DNA from 3 places in the Noviherbaspirillum sedimenti genome. Region 3 is predicted to be linked to each of the others. Evidence: riboswitches for the same ligand, from Rfam matches in the RefSeq annotation. Region 3 holds a riboswitch; each other region holds the start of a gene.

Region 1 (5,895 bases), 890 kb from region 3:
GTTGGCCGCCTGCACCGATTCGCCAGCCACTTCGAGCAAGGCGTCGAGCTTGACTGCATCGATGCGGATGCTTTCGTCCTTGGCCGAGGCTTGCTTGCCCTCTGGCGCAGCGGACGGTTTGGGGAGGGCAGCGGCTGGCACAGCGGCAGTCGGGTCGATCGGTGCACTGGCGGCTGCGGCAGCGACGGGAGCAGGGCGGGGCGGCGCCAGTTCCGCCGGGACTACTGCGTAATACAGGGCTTCCCAGTCCGGTCCGTCGTCAGCCTGCGCGACGGCTTCAGTCGCCATGGCTTCCTGGGCGCTCTGTGCCGCCGGCACTTGCGCGGCGGCCATGGTGTCAGGCACTGGCGTCGCCTCTGCCTTGCCCTCGATGGCCTGGTTCAACAATTCCTTCAGCGCTTCCGGCATGGCCGGCAGGCTTGCCGGCTCGGCACCGTTGGAGAGCGCCTGCAACTGGTCGGCGACGAAGCCGCTGGCCTGTAGTGCCGCCTCGATTGCCAGTGGCGTGACTGGTACCTTGCCGGTACGCAGTCCGTCGAACAGGTTTTCGGTGAGATGGCAGGCGGCGACCATCGCCGGCAGGTTCATGAAGCCGGCGCCGCCCTTGATGGTGTGGAACGAGCGGAATAGCGCGTTCAGCGTGGCGGCGTCGTCGGGTTGCCGTTCCAGGCTGAGCAGGTGTTCTTCTACATTCATCGCGAGGTCGAGCGCCTCGACGACGAATTCCTTGAGCATTTCTTCCATCAGAAACCGAGACCTTCCAGCAGGCTGTCGACGTCATCCTGCCCCAGCGCACTGGTGGAGGGGCCCTGCATCAGAGACTCCGGCGCATCTTTCAGCGATTGCGCCACTTCCGGCGGCGCATTGTCCAGCAACAGCTGCGCCAGCTCGGTTTCGACCTTTTGCGTGACAGAGACGATTTTCTTGATCAGCTGGCCCGTGATGTCCTGGAAATCCTGCGCCATCATGATGTCGAGCAGGCGCGCCTTCTCGGTTTCGGTGGCGCTGGCGACCTTCAGGGCAAATGCCTTGGAATCGGTGGCAAGTTCACGGAATTCCTCGATGCTCATCGTGCCTTCGAACAGCCTTGTCCAGCGGCTATCCATCTCCAGCGCGCTTTTCAGCACTGCTTCCTGTTCGGGGATGCCCTGGTCGATGGTGTTGAGGACGCGGTTGGCGGCCTGTTCAGTCAACGCGGCGATGTGTTCCAGGCGGCCTTGAGCATCGGTGATTTGCGAGGCGGCATCGGACAGGGTACGGTCATAGCCGAGTTCGCGCAGCGAATCGTGCAGCAGGCGCACGATGCCGCCAAGGCGTGTATACATCGGCTGGTCCTGCTTGTCCTGATTGTCGTAGGCGATATCCGAAGCCAGCTTGCCGTCGGCCGCCGCCGCTGTCACCGCTTGCGCTGCCGTCGTTGTTGCTTGCGTGCGTTGCGCCGACACTTCTTCAAACAGTGCGTCCAGGTCATCAGTCATAGCCAGTGCATCTCCAGTGTGCGGGGTTGCCGTCAGGCGGGCCCGCCTTGCCAGCTCGGGAGGGAATGGTCGGGAAGGGCCAGACGGCGAAATATCGTTGATTAATGGCAATAATACCGAAGAAATTCCCTCTATGGGCAAAGGAATTGTCAAATCGTCGCAATTGCGCAAGTGTGCCGCTTGCCTCTTGTCGAATTGACTTTCAATGTGGATAAAATGTACACTTGCCGGGTTTTGGTGCCCGCGCGCCGTTCATGGCGCGCAGTTAAACGGGAAACACGAGGCTGGATGGATCCATGCGACCCACGCCCGCGTGTGCTGCCCCCGCAACGGTCAACAAGCGTACGGCATTGCCGTACTGGCTGCGTCTTGACACCACTGTGCTGATTTGGCATGGGAAGGTTACGCAGTTCGCCTTGTGAGCCCGGATACCGGCCAGAACGGGTGAAAGTGCTGCGAACGGGGAATTTCGCGAATACGAAATGCTGCCGTTGCGAATTGCGCGACATGCATGCCGTTCTCGTTTCTATCCTTCTTCCAGCCTTTTGTTAAGTCCGGCTCGCGGGGAAGCTGGCCGGGGAACTTTTCTTGAAATCGAAATCATGTCTAATATCAATTCCCGTCCGGCTGCTTCGCGCGGGGCGCGCGCCATTTCCCGCTTGACGCCCCTGGCGGCTGTTCTGCCGCTCTTGTACGCCACCAACCTTTACGCTGAACAGGCGCTCGCCCCGGTCGTGGTCACGGCGACGCGTTTCCAGTCTGCCGCCGCAGACGCTCCTATCGCGGCCCAGGTCATCACGGCGGACGACATCCGCAACAGCTCGCCGACGACGGTTTCCGAAGTGCTGGGTAAACTCGGCGGAGTGCACACCCGCATCAGCTTCACCGGCGTACCCGATGCTCCGCTGGATTTGCGCGGCTTCGGCGTGACGGGGGATCAGAATACGTTGGTCCTGCTGAATGGACAGCGCATTTCCGAGAACGAGGGCGTTCCTGCGCGCTTGTCGTCGATTCCCGTCGACTCCATCGAACGCATCGAAATCCTGCGCGGCGCTGGCGCCGTGCTGTACGGGGGCGGCGCCACCGGCGGCACGATCAATATCATCACCAAGTCCCCCGTCACGGAGGGCGTCAGCGGCAATGTGCTGGGACTGGCGGGAAGCTACGGGTTGCGCGATGTGCGTGGCAGCATGCAGGTCGGTAACGGCACCTGGGGGCTCAGACTGAATGCCCAGCATTATGAAAAGGATGGCTACCGCGCCAATAACCGCGCCGAGCTGGATACCGTCAGCGGTGAATTGCGCTTTGGTGGACGCGACGAATTCATTGCGTTCAATTTCAGTGCCGACGACCAGAAATCCCGCTTGCCCGGCATCCGCACCGAGGCGCAGCTGGCGAGCGATCCGCGCGGCGCCACGACCCCCGACGACTTCATGAACAGCGACAGCCGGATTTATTCCCTGCGCGGGGAAAAGCGCTTCGGCGATGTGACGCTGGCCCTCGATGTCGGGCGGCGCGAGAAAGCGCGACAGTCGTTCGGCTCGTTCGTCGGGGTAGGCACCAGCCTTGCCGATACGGATGTGGACGTCACTACAGTTTCCCCCCGCCTGCTGTGGAAGAGCCGGCTGGCCGGAATCGACAACCGGCTGACCGCCGGCATGGACTGGAGCGACTGGTCCTACACCAACCGGACAGCGGCAACGGGCTTTCTGTCCAGCCAAAACGAGGTGGGCAACCAGGAAAATCGTGCGGTCTATTTCCGTGATGAATTGCTGTTCGCCACCGGCACTCGCCTGAGCCTGGGCGCGCGCCGCGAAATCGTCGAACAGGATGACGCCGACAGCATCACGCCCCGCTCGAAAACATCGGTCAAGCATCGCCTGTCTGCGCACGAACTGGCGCTGCAACAGGAGCTCGGCGCCGGCTATTCCGCCTACGGCCGCGTCGGCAAGAGCTTCCGCGTGGCGACGATCGATGAAAACCGCTGTCAGTTTGCTCCCTGCGCACCGGGCTTGCTCAAGCCGCAGAAGTCCAGTGACCGCGAAATCGGCATGCAATGGAGCGGCAAGGGGGCGCGTCTGCGTGCCGGGCTGTTCGACATGGAGATCGATGACGAGATTCATTACAACGCCTACGAGGGCAGAAACTCGAATCTGTCGCCGACCAGACGGCGTGGCCTGGAACTGGAGAGCGAGCTGGTCATCGGCAAGACGGTGGATTTGACTGCGCGTTATACCCGAATCCAGTCCCGTTTCCGCAGCGGTACATTCAACGGGTTCGACGGCGACCTGGGCTTCGCGCCCTTCAGCGTCAACATCGCCGGCGAGGACGTGCCGCTGGTGCCGAAGGATCGCCTCAGCCTCAACCTCGGCTGGCAGGCAACGGCTGCCACGCGCCTGGCTTTCAACGTAATTTATGTCGGCAGCCAGCGCTACGACAATGACCAGGCCAACCGCTTCCGCCGCATGCCCAGCTACACGGTGAGCGATATCAAGCTGAGTCATGACATCGGCGCATGGCGTCTTGCGGCAGGGATCAACAACTTGTTCGACAAGGCTTATTATTCCTACGCTGTGACCAATATTTCGGCGACGCCTTCGCGCTTTAACGCCTACCCCGAAGACAGGCGTAATGGCTATGTAAGCGCCGAATATCGCTTCTAACCCTGAACCCCTGGGCTGCCGGCGTGCGGCACCGAACCCGCGGCGCCAGCGACCGCACGCCTGACTTTCCAGTCAAATCATGAGAAAAGCTTTCCTCATCCTGTGCGGCTTGCTGTTGCTGGGGCTGGCCGTGCTGGCGCTGGCAGTCGCCTGCGGCAGTAGCGGCTGTCGCGCGGGATGGGGCAGCGACGATATCGTCATGCAACTGCGCCTGCCGCGCGCGCTGGCGGCGTTTGCAGTCGGCGGCCTGCTGGCGCTGGCCGGCGCCTTGCTGCAACTCTTGCTGCGCAATCCGCTGGCCGACCCCTATGTGTTGGGCGTGTCCGGCGGCGCCGCGGTGGGCGCTCTGGGCATGTTGCTGCTGGCCCCGGCTGCGCCGCTGCTATGGGGCATGCAGCTGAGTGTGCAGTTTGGCGCACTGGCCGGCGCCTTGCTGGCGACCGGGCTGTTGTTTGGCCTGGCGCGCGGCGCCTTGTTGCGGCTGGGGACGCGCGGCGCCAACGGCGGCGGCGTGCGCCTGATCCTCACCGGGGTCATGCTGGCGTCGGGCTTCGGCGCCATGCTGACCCTGATTCTGTCGCTGGCGCCGGATACGCGCCTGCGCGGCATGGTGTTCTGGCTGATGGGCGACCTCGAAAACGCCCAGTGGCAGGGGGCTGCCTGGTTCGTGCTGGGCCTGTCTTTTGTCTGGGCCATGCGCAACAGCGCGCGCCTGAACGTGCTGGCGCATGGCGACGCCGCCGCGCAGTTGCTGGGCGTGCCTGTCGTGCGTCTGCGCGCCGCAGCGCTGCTGGTGGCGTCCCTGGCGACCGCTGCCGCGGTTGCTGTGGCCGGGACCATCGGCTTTATCGGCCTGATAGTGCCGCATGCCTTGCGCCTGGTAATCGGCAACGACCAGCGCCTGCTGCTGCCGGCCTCGGCGCTGGCGGGCGGCATTGCGCTGACCCTCGCCGACCTGCTGGCACGCACCATCGTTGCGCCGGTACAATTGCCGGTCGGCGTCATCACCGCCCTGGTCGGTGTGCCGGTATTCCTGATATTGCTGGGACGGGGAAGGGCATGAGCACTATAAATTTTGAACTGCGGACCGAACATCTGGCGCTGGCGCGGGGCGGTCAACAGCTGATCGATGATTTGAACTGGCGTGTCCCGCCCGGCGAATTCTGGTGCATCCTGGGCCAGAACGGCGTCGGCAAGACCAGTCTGCTGTATGCGTTGAGCGGCCTGGCGCCGATCTCCTCGGGCAGCATCATGCTGGACGATAAGCCGCTGCACGCATGGCCGGCGCAGGCGCTGGCGCTGAAGCGCGGCTTCATGCCGCAGCAGCAGCTCGACAGCTTTCCCTCGTCGGTATTGGCCACTGTGCTGGTCGGCCGCACGCCGCATCGGCTCGGCGGCGGCTGGGATAGCGATGCCGATGTGGCGCAGGCAGAACGCGCGCTGGCGGCAGTGGGTCTGACGCACAAGGCAAAGATGGATGTGCTGACGCTGTCGGCCGGCGAGCGCCAGCGCGTGGCGTTGGCGGCGCTGCTGGCGCAAGCCCCGGCGCTGATGCTGCTGGACGAACCGGTGGCGCACCAGGATGTGTCGCAACAGCTGGCCATGATGCGTTTCATCCGTGAGCTCGCGGGCAAGCATGCCGTGATTTCGAGCTGCCACGATATCGACCTGGCGGCGCGTTTCGCTACCCATGTGCTGCTGCTGGCCGAGGGGCGTCACTGGCTTGGCACGGCCGATGAAGTGCTTTCCGTCGA
Region 2 (5,895 bases), 2.2 Mb from region 3:
GGTGTTGGCGTTGTCGGTATGCACTGTCGACACGCGCCGAACCCAGGTACCGAATTCCCATTGGGCATCCGGCGCATAGCGCACGCCCAGGTTGGCGACAGCTTCGGGTACGAACGTCGGCGTGTTGCCATTGCGCGATACGGGCGGCGAGCCTTCGCTGAAATCGTCAAAGCGCGCATTCACCAGCGCCAGGTTGGCGTCCAGCGTCCACTGCCGGGTAGGGCGCAGGCTGACGCTGACTTCCGCGCCGGTCGACGACTGTCGGCCAACAGGCAGACGGTTGGCTGGATTGACGGGGTCGGGCACGAAAACATTGGTTTTGACGATATCGTAGATGGCCAGCGTCCATTCGCCCTTGCCGGCCCAGAAGCCTTGCTTTAAGCCCGCTTCCCACTGCTTGGCTCGCGACAGGGCGAGCTGGCTCTGGTTGCGGTTAAGCAGCAGCAGCGTGCCGCCTGGTTCGACCGCCGTGGCGTAGGATGCATACAGCGTCAGGTTCGGCAGCACATCGTAGACGAGGCCAGCGCGGTAGGAATTGGCCGAGTACGTTTTCGATTCGCTTGGCGCGCCGGCGAGATCGAAATAAGTCCAGTTCACGTCGAAGCGGTCATGGCGCAGGCCGCCGACCAGTTTCAGCGCCGACGTCAGGGACAGTTGATCTTCGGCGAAGATCGACCACTGGTCGATGCCGACCCTGCGCGCGGGCGAGCGGTTGATCGGCGTGGCTGCGGCGAAAGAGCCCGGTGCCGGATTGAAGGCGTCGACAGTCTGCGGCGCGGCGGGAAAACCGTTGCGGGCCGTGGCAAAGCGCGTGGCGTTCACATCCATGCCGATCGCCAGCCGGTTTTCCAGCGCCCCAAGGGATCCCTTGTGCAGGGCTTCGGTCCGGTTGCCGGTCACCTGGTGATCATGATCGAGATCACCCCAGGAAAAGCGTGTGACCGTTGGCGCCGCGCCGGCATTATAGGTGAGGTTTTCGACGTTGCGCCAATCGCGGTAAGAGTCGTAGTGATACAACTGATTGCGCACTTCCCACTGGGCGTTCGGGGTCCAGGATAGATTGGCGCGCAGCCAGGTGGTATCGGCGGCGAAGCGGTCATCGTTCAGATTGTTGTAATTAACGCGGCGCAATGCCGGATCGATGCGGCCATTGACCAGCGGCGTGCCCCAATAGGCGTTCTTTTGGCGATCGCGCATCTTGTCGAATTCCAGCGTCAAGTCGAGTGAGGGCGCGAGGGTGAACAGCAGCGAACCGGTCAGTCGCTCCAAACGGCTGCGGTTGTCTTCGACATGGCTGCCGTAGTCGTTGAGGCTGGCATCGATCCGGTAATACGCCGCGCCTTCCTTGACCGGCCCGCCGGTGCCGGCATGCAAGCGATGGGAGTTAAAGCTGCTAAATGCGTAGCTTGCCTCGAACGGCGCCTGTTTTCGGCTGGGCGTCCTGGAAATGAAGTTGACCGCCGCGCCGATCGCGCCTTCGCCGTACAGCACCGAGGCCGGCCCCCGCAGTACTTCGATGCGGTCGAAGTTGGCAACATCCATGTTGCGGCTCGACATGCCCGTTCCTCCCGGGATGCGCACGCCGTTATGGAGGAAAGCCACGCCATTATTAGTGAAACCGCGCACCGAAAACGTGCCGGGCGTACCGCCTGTAAAACCGCCGCTGAAACCGGCGGCTTTCTCGACCGCCTCCACCATGGTGCGGCTGCCTTGCGCACGCATGGCTTCCTGCGTCAGAATCTCCACGCTGGCTGGCACATCCTTGACTGAGACGCCGAGCCGCGTGGCGGTGCCTGCTTCGGCGTCCAGCGCCACCCCGCTGGTTACGCGGCTCCCCTGCACGGTAACGGTCGGCAATTCTTGTTGCTCGGCATACGCCGACGGTGCCCAAATGCCCAGCACGACGGCCGCCATTGCCAATGCGAATGGTTTTACAGCCAGGCTGGTAGGGCCCGCAAAAACAGAAGATTTCATTGTTGAGTTTTGTGCGATAAGCAACCGGCCCGCTTCCCCGCAGGTCGAATTGAACAGAAGCGCACAAACTGAATAAGCGAGCGAAATAGCGTGCGGCATGCCGAAACATGCGCTGCCAGTATCGCGAACATCCCCGTTCGCACACTTCCACTTGTTTGGCCGGTATCCGGGCTAGCAAGTCAACCGTCTTGCCTTCCCATGCAAATGCACAGTGGCGTTGAGAGACGACTTGTCACGACAGGAATCGTGACGCTTGCTTTCCGTTGCGGGGGCAGCACACCTTAGTGCAGAGCACTGGTGTTTCCCGTTTAACTGCGGACAGAGACGTGTCCGCGGGCACCAAAAACAGCATTGTACGGCTCGCACCATTTCATGACAACTGAAACACGCTGTTTCAGCTGAAGCGGATCATATCGGAGCGTGTGCCAGCGGTTTCCAGTTGTGGGGTGGTGAGCATTTTGACACCGGGCCAGCGCCCGCACCGGAGGTTTTTACACAAGCATCCGGTGCGCGAGGCACTGCCCCGCGCCTGCGGAACGTCGTCGGCTTGCAAGACGACGCTCCGTTTCTTAGGGTGGGGATGGGTTTAAAACTGCACTGTGTCGGCCACTGACACCCATCCCTGCCTTCTCCTTCTCCTTGAAGAGGAAGGAGTGCGATGTGCGACCGTCGTCTTAATTCCCGACTGCTGCGTAAGTGAACGGCATTAGGGTTCGAAGGACAGGCTTCCCGCTGGTCGGAAGCGGCAGGCAGCCCATCTGCAACAATCTTGCGCACTGCTCGGCGGGCACCGGCTTGCTGAAATAATAGCCTTGCGCCTGATCGCAGGCTCGGGCGATAAGCAGCATGATCTGCGCATCGGTTTCGGTCATCTCCGCAACGACTTTCAGGCCCAAGTGGTGCGACATGGCGATAATGGCGTCGGCGATCGCCAGGCTGCGCGGATCGGTCGTGATCTCCCGGACAAAAGAACCGTCCAATTTCAGCTTGTCGATGGGGAAGTTTTTTAGATACTTCATATTCGAATATCCGGTACCAAAATCGTCGATCGACAGGCTCACCCCCAGTTTTTTCAGCTGGTGCATCAGGGGGATGATCGTATTGGGGTCGTCCATGGATGCGCTCTCGGTAAATTCCAGTTCGAGGCAAGCTGGATCGAGCGCGGTGGCGGACAGGCAGCCAGCGACAAAGTCGACCAGTCCAGGATGGTTCAATTGCTTCGGCGACAGGTTCACGGCCACCCGTATCAGCGGGAAGCCCGCTTGTTGCCACGCCTTGTTTTGTTTGCAGGCTTCCTGGATCACCCATGCGCCGATGGGCATGATGAGTCCCATTTCTTCCGCCAGCGGAATGAACTCGGCCGGCGCGATTTCGCCAAGCTCGGGATGCCGCCAGCGCAACAACGCTTCCAGCCCCACGATGCGGCCGCTCTGGAGATCGACCTGTGGCTGATAATGCAGCATGAGTTCATCCCGTTCGATTGCTTGCTGCAGATCGGTTTCCAGTCGGACTTTCCTGTCGATTTGCGCCCGCAAATCCGGGTCGAAAAGCCTTATCTTGTTGCGCCCCATCTCCTTTGCCTTGTACATCGCGGCATCGGCGCACTGGAGCAGCGCCTCAGCGCTTTGTCCGTCATCCGGGTAGCTGCTGCAGCCCAGACTGCAGGTGATCGTTACTTCATGACCGTTCAGCGTCATGGGGGTGGAAACGGCCTCCACGACGCGATCGACGACATGCATGTGTTCGTACGGATTATCCTTATCCGCATGCCGCAGGAAGAGCACGAACTCGTCCCCGCCGATGCGCGCCACCGCATCCTCTTTGCGGAGACAGCCAGACATTCTGCGGGACACGGTTTTGAGTAAGGTGTCCCCTGCTTCATGACCCAGACTGTCGTTGATCCATTTGAAGCGATCCAGGTCGATGAAAGACACCATGAATTGCCTGTTGTGATGCCTGGCATACGCAATTTCCTGTTGCAGACGGTCGGTCAGGAGGTTGCGATTGGGCAGTCCGGTCAGCGCATCATGCGTCGCCAGATGGTTAAGCTGCTTTTCGAGACGCTTGCGCTCGGAAATATCGCGCGCCACGATCTGAACCGCCGTCTTGTTGCGATAGATAAACGCGATGCGGGTCATGGCGATATCCATGATCGTGCCGTCGAGTCGAAACGCCTGTTCTTCGACGGTGGGACAAACCTTATTCTGTTCCAGATCGAGCATCGCCGCCGCCACATTCGCCCGGCAAGCCGGGGCGGCAAGGTTCAGCATCGTGTAGCCAAGCAGATCGGCCGGCTCCTGAGCGCCGAACAGACGCGCGGCGGCGGCATTGGCATAGGTAATCCGCCCTTCTGCCGCAATCAGAATCGCATCGGGTGACAATTCCACAAGCAGTTGATAACGCTGCTCGCTTTCCCGCAGGGCGGTCTCCGCCAGTTTCTGCTCCTGCAGCTTTCTTTCAAAGAGTTCCTGGCTCTTCTGTTCGAGCAGCGCCTCGGCCTGCTTGCGGGCGGCGGCCTCCCGATTCAGACGGCGTTCGTACAATTCAATGCGGCTGTCCATGGAACTGCCTCGTCAGCGTGAACCGGACACGTGTGCCGTCCGCGCATAACAAATCCTCGCGCGCCAGCGCGATGGTTTCGCGGAAGTGGTCGATGCAGCCGCCGATCAGCCCTTCAGCCAGATCGGCGAAAGGGCGTCTTGAATTGTAGACGAGGATCATGCGATCCGGCTCCGGGAAATCGTGCTGAAATGAAGGCAGTTCGGCATCGGGGTAAAGCTTCTTCACTTCTATATGAATCTTGCTGTCAAGAATGCGAAGAAAATCGAAGGTGGAATGCAGTGCCGCGAAGTGCGAAGGATAGAGTTCGGAAAAGCGTTTGAACAGGCGTGCGCCAAATGCGCGCAGCAGCTCGGGTGGTTGGAGGCCGGTCGTTTTGCTCAAGTGGCCGACGAGTTCAATGATTTCCCGATGATCGTAGGTGCCTACCGTGGTGTACGCGCCCGCCGTCGACAGATTGGACGAAGAAATGATCTTGTCAGCGGTTTCCGGAGAAAAATGCTCTTCGACCATTTCGATGAATTCGCGAAACACAATTCCCTTCATAAATTCTCCTTATCCTTACATAGAGCGGATGGTGTGCCGGTGTGTGGGGGGCACGCAATCTGCTTCAGATTTTCTGGTAAGCAGAAGGGAAAGGAAATCGCCCCAGCTGCCTTAATTTTTCCACGTGGAAATTCTTATTCTGTAGGAAAGTTTTCAGCGTTATATTGATTTTCGACAACAATCTTGAATAGATCGCTGTTTTTATAAGACGCAATGCGGCGACATAGCAATTCGTTTCTTATAGTTAAGACGGCGTCGGGCCATATCCGGAAAGCACATTCAAGCTCTTACGCCTCAATACGGATGATCGTTTGATCTCGCTCAAAATTCGCCTGAAGGCTCTGACGAATATTCTGTAAGGGAGCGAGTTAAGCCACTAGCAAGTGAAAACAATACGTCCCTAGCTGCTTCTCTCAGGCGACAGGGCCCGTGGCATTTTGCAAATGGAGCTTTATTATGCGAAAGAATCTGGCTGTTCTCTTCGTCGCGGCATCCTGCGCAGGAGCGTTCAGCATTTCGGCAAGCGCGGCTGAATCGGGAGAACACATTATGGTGACTCCTGAGCAGATGAAGTGGAGCGACATTCCATCCCTGCCGCCAGGAGCAAAGATGGCCCTCATTCAAGGACCACTCGATCAAGCAAATCCCTTCACGTTCCGCTTGAAATTCCCTGCGAACTATAAAATCCCGCCCCACTGGCATCCGGCTATTGAGCATGTCACCGTCATCTCGGGGACATTTCATCTCGGCATGGGAGACAAGTTCGACGAGTCGAAGATGAAAGCCCTGTCTCGTGGAAGTGTCGCGATCATGCAG
Region 3 (5,895 bases):
CGGGCGTGGCTGGTGCTGCAGCCGCTTCGGCAGGTGCTGCCGGGTTGTTGGCCGTGCCAGTCTTGACAGCTGTGGGCGGAGGTGCAACGGCAGAAGTCTCGCCGCGCGCTTTGGCCAGTGTTACGCCGAGCGCCTGGGCGTCGGCAGCGTCGAGCTGCGGCGCCAGCCATTGCCACATCGGGTGGTCGGGCGCCGTGTGGCCGCTGCCGGGCAGGCCGTTCTTCGCGACCAGACGGGCTAACTCGCTGCCCAGTTGCCTGATGGTGGCAGCGTCTGTTTTCCAGAAGCCCTTTTCCGCGGCGACCATGAAGATGGAAAGCATGTGCGCCTTGACATGGGCATTCTGGCCTTGGCCGAGGAACTGCGGCAGGCCAAGTTTTTTTGCATCGTCGAAGTAGACAGCTTTCACTTCATCCCAGGCCCAGTTCTTGACCAGGTCCGGGCGGGTGACTTGCCAGCCCCACAGGTTTTCGAGGAACTCCGTGCCCATCGTGCGGGCACCTGCATAGCCGTGGCCCATCAATGGCTTGAGCCAGGCGGGATTGAGGAAACGGCCGCGCAGTTCGCCCAGCAGTGCGCTGGCCAGCGGCTCGATGTCGGCCCGGCCGGGTTCAGCATGCTGCAGGATCAGCGCCTCCGGCGGACGGCCGGTGCGGCCCTCGATGGCCAGCGACAATCCGCCGAGATAGTCGAAGGCGTCATTGTTGTCGAGCAGTCCGTACAGGTTGCTGGCACGGCCGTGGTAGGTGCGGCCGATGCCCACGAGCGCAGTGTCGAAGGCTGCATGACTGGCTTCGCCGCTATCGGCAAGGCCGTAGGCGTGACCCATGCGCCTGCGGTAAGCGCGGCCGATCTCGTCGCGCTCTCGCCAGGCGCCGGAGCGTTCGGTCAGGCGGTTGACGCCAGCGCCGTAGGCGCCGGGGGCATCGCCGAAGATGCGCAGCGCGGCGGAACGGCCGGCTTCCGGGGTCGACAGTCCGGATTGTTCGAGTACGGCGAGCCGGTGCAGCCATTCGCGCGCAACACGGTTGTCACTCACCGCTTCGCGGCCCCAGGCAGCTGTCGGCACCGGCGCCAGCGCGGCGGCCAGGGCCTCCTTCAGTTGGGGGCGTTGCTCGGCCAGGCCGGCAGCAGAGGCGGCCAGCGCCAGGCGACCGGCGCGGTCGATCAAATTGATCAGGTTAGGATAGAGGTCGCGGAACAGGCCGGAGGTGGTGACGATCACGTCACGTCGTCCCACCCCCTGCTTGAGGCGAACGTCGGTGACGATGCCGCGGGCGTTCCATACTGGTTCGGCCCCCATCAGCGCGAGCGAGAACGCGACCATCACGCCTTCGTCGCGCACGGCGTCGGATGCCCAGAGGATGACGCCTTCGGAGCCTTGTGCCGGTTTGTCGCGGGCCGCAGCCTTGCTGGCCAGCGCCTCTCCCAGCCGGTAGCCGACCCGGGTAGGCAGGATGTCGCCGTCGATGGCATGGAAATTTCGGCCGGTCGGCAGCGCCTCCGGCGAGCGCAGCGGGTCATTGCCTTTGCCCGGCGCGATATAGCGCCCATCCAGGCCGGCCAGCAGGCCAAGCATTTCGAGTCGTGGCGAGTCGGCCAGCTTGCGGCTGATTGCCGGATCGTCGATGCCGCCTTTTTTCATCGAAGCGAGCATCAGGTCCAGCGACGCCTGGCTCCACTGGCGCCCGAAAATGTGCAGGCCGTAGGGCATGAATTTTTCCTGCAGCTTGGTCAGGTAGTGGCCGATTTCATGGGCCAGCAGGTCGTCGTCGGCTGCTTCAAAACCGATGCCGCGCACGGCCAGCACGTCGGCCATTGAAGCTTCCAGTTCGGCTTTCAGGTTCAGTGCCACAACTTGTTCCCGCATGGTGCGGGCGGCCTGGGCCTTGAGCGATTCGCTGGATGCGGCTTCGAAGCTCTCGACGACCTGGCGCAAGGCCAGCAGCTGGTCATAGAGCGGTGTCGAAGCAAGCGGCGGCGTCAGGTGATCGACGATCACGGCCAGGCCGCGCCGCTTGGCCTGCGTGCCTTCGCCGACGCCGTCGACAATATAGGGATAAATGCCGGGCAGGTCGGCGGCGATCAGGCTGGGATAGTCGTCCGCCGCCAAGCCGACGGCCTTGCCGGGCAGGAATTCATAGGTCGAATGGCGGCCGACGTGCACCAGCGCGTCGGCCTTGAAGCGGTCGCGTAGCCAGTGGTAGAAGGCGAGGTACTGATGCGGCGGCGTGACGCTGGTGTTCGCGTGCAGCAGTTCCTCATCCACTTCCCAGCCGCGCGGCGGCTGCGGGCCGATGAATATGTTGCCGAAGACGATACCTGGCACCAGCAGCTTGCCGCTATCGACCATGACTTTGCCGGGTGCGGGGCCCCAGCCCTTGAGGCCTTCGATACCGTATCCGGTAAGGCGGCGGATGAGCGGCGTGAGGGCAACGCAGGGCCGCTGCGGACGGTCGGCAAGACAGGCGAGGTAAGCGGCTTCGAGTGCGTCCAGATCGCGGAGGGCTTGCTGCCGCTTCGGATGGTCGGCGCCTTCGACCAGGTGACGTAATTCCTTCAGTGCAGTATCGGCCCGCTTGCGGCCCGCGGCGCGTTCGTTGGCGGTCTCCGCTTCAAGCACTTCTGCATGCAGGCGGCCGAGAGGGCCGTCTGTCATCTCGTCGCGGACACGGGAGGGCAGTGTCGAAAACCAGCGCGCGTAGTCGGACGCCGGGACGCTCGCGATGGCGGTGCTGAGCTCGCGTAGCGCGGCACGGTCCTCCGGCAGGTTAACGCCATGCGCCATGATGCGGTCCAGCAAGGCCTCCGGCGAAGCTGGCAATTCGCCTGTCGTGTAGCCGGCCGCCTTGAGTGCATGCAGCATGTCGAATAGCGATGCGGGCACATCGAGGTTATCGGCGCCGATGTTCTGGCGCCCCGGCGGATGGTTGTAATAGACGACGGCAATGCGCTTGTCGCGGTTTGCCTTGCTGCGCAAGGTCAGCCAGCGATGGACGCGCGCGGAGAGGAGGTCGATTTGCGCATCCAATGCGACCGGCGGACGGGTCTGAATACCGGTCACGCCATCTGTTTTGCTTCGTCCCAACGCCGAGACGACGATGGGCTGGCCGATCCCTTGCAACTCAGGCAGGGCGACACGGTACTGCACGGAGTCGGCCGGCAGGCCGTCCGGCGACAGGCGCCACTGGGTCGCGTTGCGCTCGCTCAGGCGGATTGCCTTGAAGACCGGCACATCCAGTTTCTTGAACGCGTCGATGACGGCCTCCCTGCCGTCGGCGGCCCCAACCACGAAATCCTGCAATACGATCAGTGCGGCAGGTCGCGCCGGCGCAACCAGTTCGGACAGACGCTCCAGCGCGTCACGCGAGGCGCTTCCCCAGCGGGTCAGTATCTGCACGCAGGACAGGCCGCGCTGTTCGATGCGCTGGCAGAGGGCAGCGGGCGTGCCGGCATCCATGTTGGCAAGGTCGAGTACGACGACGCTTGGCTTCGGCGCCAAGCCAAGGGAGGCGCCTCCGCCCCAGGCTGAGGCGTCGCTCAACTCTTTGCTGCCGATGCGCATGCGCAACGCCGGTTCCGGCTTCGGGGCCGACAGTGGCTGGCGCAGGTCGAGCAAGTGGGCAAACAGCGCCGTCATGTTTTCGCCGCCCCAGGCTTGCCAGACTTGGCGGGCGGCCAGCCATCGGCGCGCTGTCGGGTGGGCGTTGGCTGCGTTCAATGCCGCCGGGGGCGGGTTTTCCTGCGCCAACTGGAACAATGTGTCGGCTGGAAAGTTGCCCAGGCTTCCGGGACGGTCTGCGTCGAGGTTGCGGCTCATCAGGTTCAGGCTGGATTCCCCGTTCAGTGCGAGCACGGCGGTGCGGGGGCGGGCATGGCGCTCCAGCGCGTCCTTCAGGCGGCGCGCAGGATCACCGAAGACAGCGGCCGCGAGCACGCTGTCTGCCTGGCCGATCCATTGGCTGAGTTGCTTGTCGCTGGCTGCCATCAATTGCGCCGGGGTGCGCAGCACGATGCGGTCACCCGGATGGCTGGCGAGATGACGGTGCGCGGCCTCGATGGCGGTTGGCGCAGTACGTTCGGTGACAACGCCAAACAATGTTCCTGCCCAGCTTTGCGCAGACGTGGCGAAAAGGACGATGCAGAGCAGATAGCAAGCGAAAGGGGGATTTTTTGAGCGAGCCGGCATTTTCTTCGGACGGTGTACTGAAAGGTACCAGACCAGGAGAAAAAAGCTCACGCGTACCTACCGGGCGGCAGGCATCAATCGAACCTTTCCCATCACCCCGGGGATTGGTACTGCATATGCTTCAGGCCGGTCTTCTGGCTCGCCTTCATCCTTCCCCGGCCTTCCCATGCACAGGCACAGTGGTGTTTCCGGAGTCGTCAGGCTTACAGCAGCGGGGGCTGCGCCGGAATGTCTGATCGCTCAGCGTCACCGGCTTCCCGTTTCACCCGCTCTGTGAATACGGAGCAAGGCACCTAAAGTGTCGCCAGTATAACGCAAACGGAAAAATCATATGCCAGGACTTTAACGCCTCGTTTGCCCTTTTCGCTGCAGCATGAGCAAAGCGGCATTGGCTTCGAATCGTCCGGCTTGCTCGACATACCCCCCTGCACGGTTCCATCCTGCCGCAAGCCGCCTGGCTGCTTGATGTCCTGGAACTCGGCGCTTGAGCAGGGCGCGCTGGCGGTCAGTCCGCGCTTGAATCAGACTGGCCGCCGCGGCGGGGTGGCCAGCCCTCGCGCTCGGCCGAGCCTAGGACAACAGGGGCGGTGCGTTGCCCGTATCCAGCAGTTTGTGCCGATGCTGGCCCGGCTGGAAATCGCGCAAGCGCGCCAGCAATCGGTCGACCTGCGTCTCGTGCATCAGCAAGCCGGCTTGCGCAGGTTTCACGAATCCCTGCGTCACCATATGCGCCACGAAAGCCAGCAAGCCATCATAAAAGCCGGCGACATTCAACAAGCCGATCGGCTTGTCATGCAGGTTCAACTGAGCCCAGGTCAAGGTCTCGAACAATTCCTCCATGGTGCCCAGGCCACCGGGCAGGGCAATGAAGCCATCCGACAGTTGCGCCATCATGGCCTTGCGTTCATGCAGGTCCTTGACCACATGCAGGCGTGTCAAGCCATGATGGCCGACTTCCCACTCCAGTAAGGCCTTGGGAATGACGCCGGTGACTTCGCCGCCCAGGCGCATGACTTCATCGGCGATCACCCCCATCAAGCCGACACTGCCGCCGCCATACACCAACGCGATATTGTTCTTGACCATTTCCTGCGCCAGTGCGCGGGCGGCTTCGGTGTAGGCCGGCAGGGTGCCCGGCGATGAGCCGCAATAGACGCAAATAGATTTCATATCGGTATAAATCGGTTGTTGACACTGGAGCGCATTATCCTGCATCCGGTGCCGCCGCGAGGATTTCGTCGATGACGATTTTCTGAACCTGCGGGTTCAAGCCCAGTGCCACGTGGCCGACGCCATGCAAGGCAATATTGCGTGCGCCCGGCAAATGCGCGGAAGTCTGCGGGGCGATGATGTTGTCATGGTGCGAATAGATGGAAGTAAACAAGCCATAGCGCTGCGGGCCTTCGCGTGCGGCCAGTTCCTGCAGCCACGCGCTGGGCGTGCCGCCGCGCCCGTCACCATATTCGCCGCTGCATGCATTGCTGTTTCCATTGCTGCTTTTATTGATTACCCAGCGCATCTGCTCGCTGTTGCTGCCCAGGCCGAAATTGGCCAGCCCGGTGCCATGGTGCGGCGTGCCCAGCGTGATGACCCTGGCGATGCGGGCTTCGCCATGCGCGCACAGATAGGCGCGCGCCACCAGGCCGCCCATGCTGTGCGCCAGCAGTACGACGCGCCGGCTGCCGGTAGCGTGGCACAGGTTTTCC

What was found. Region 3 has a riboswitch for cobalamin ahead of D3878_RS03510 (cobaltochelatase subunit CobN). Riboswitches for the same ligand answer to the same signal wherever they lie in the genome.
Region 1: it holds a riboswitch for cobalamin, as region 3 does, so the genes downstream of both, D3878_RS07645 (TonB-dependent receptor family protein) here and D3878_RS03510 (cobaltochelatase subunit CobN) in region 3, are expected to answer to the same signal.
Region 2: it holds a riboswitch for cobalamin, as region 3 does, so the genes downstream of both, D3878_RS13870 (TonB-dependent receptor) here and D3878_RS03510 (cobaltochelatase subunit CobN) in region 3, are expected to answer to the same signal.

Annotation. Positions count from the first base shown of each region.
Region 1 is NZ_QYUQ01000002.1:1,626,973-1,632,867, reverse strand. Features, by position in the region: gene D3878_RS07660 (chemotaxis protein CheA) at 1-744, opposite strand, end outside; gene D3878_RS07655 (protein phosphatase CheZ) at 744-1,478, opposite strand; cobalamin riboswitch at 1,697-1,932, shown strand; gene D3878_RS07645 (TonB-dependent receptor family protein) at 2,081-4,141, shown strand; gene D3878_RS07640 (FecCD family ABC transporter permease) at 4,221-5,204, shown strand; gene D3878_RS07635 (ABC transporter ATP-binding protein) at 5,201-5,895, shown strand, end outside.
Region 2 is NZ_QYUQ01000002.1:2,963,069-2,968,963, forward strand. Features, by position in the region: gene D3878_RS13870 (TonB-dependent receptor) at 1-1,902, opposite strand, end outside; cobalamin riboswitch at 2,115-2,333, opposite strand; gene D3878_RS13875 (putative bifunctional diguanylate cyclase/phosphodiesterase) at 2,649-4,535, opposite strand; gene D3878_RS13880 (heme NO-binding domain-containing protein) at 4,519-5,079, opposite strand; gene D3878_RS13885 (cupin domain-containing protein) at 5,536-5,895, shown strand, end outside.
Region 3 is NZ_QYUQ01000002.1:737,276-743,170, forward strand. Features, by position in the region: gene D3878_RS03510 (cobaltochelatase subunit CobN) at 1-4,099, opposite strand, end outside; cobalamin riboswitch at 4,297-4,501, opposite strand; gene D3878_RS03515 (LOG family protein) at 4,760-5,359, opposite strand; gene D3878_RS03520 (alpha/beta fold hydrolase) at 5,394-5,895, opposite strand, start outside.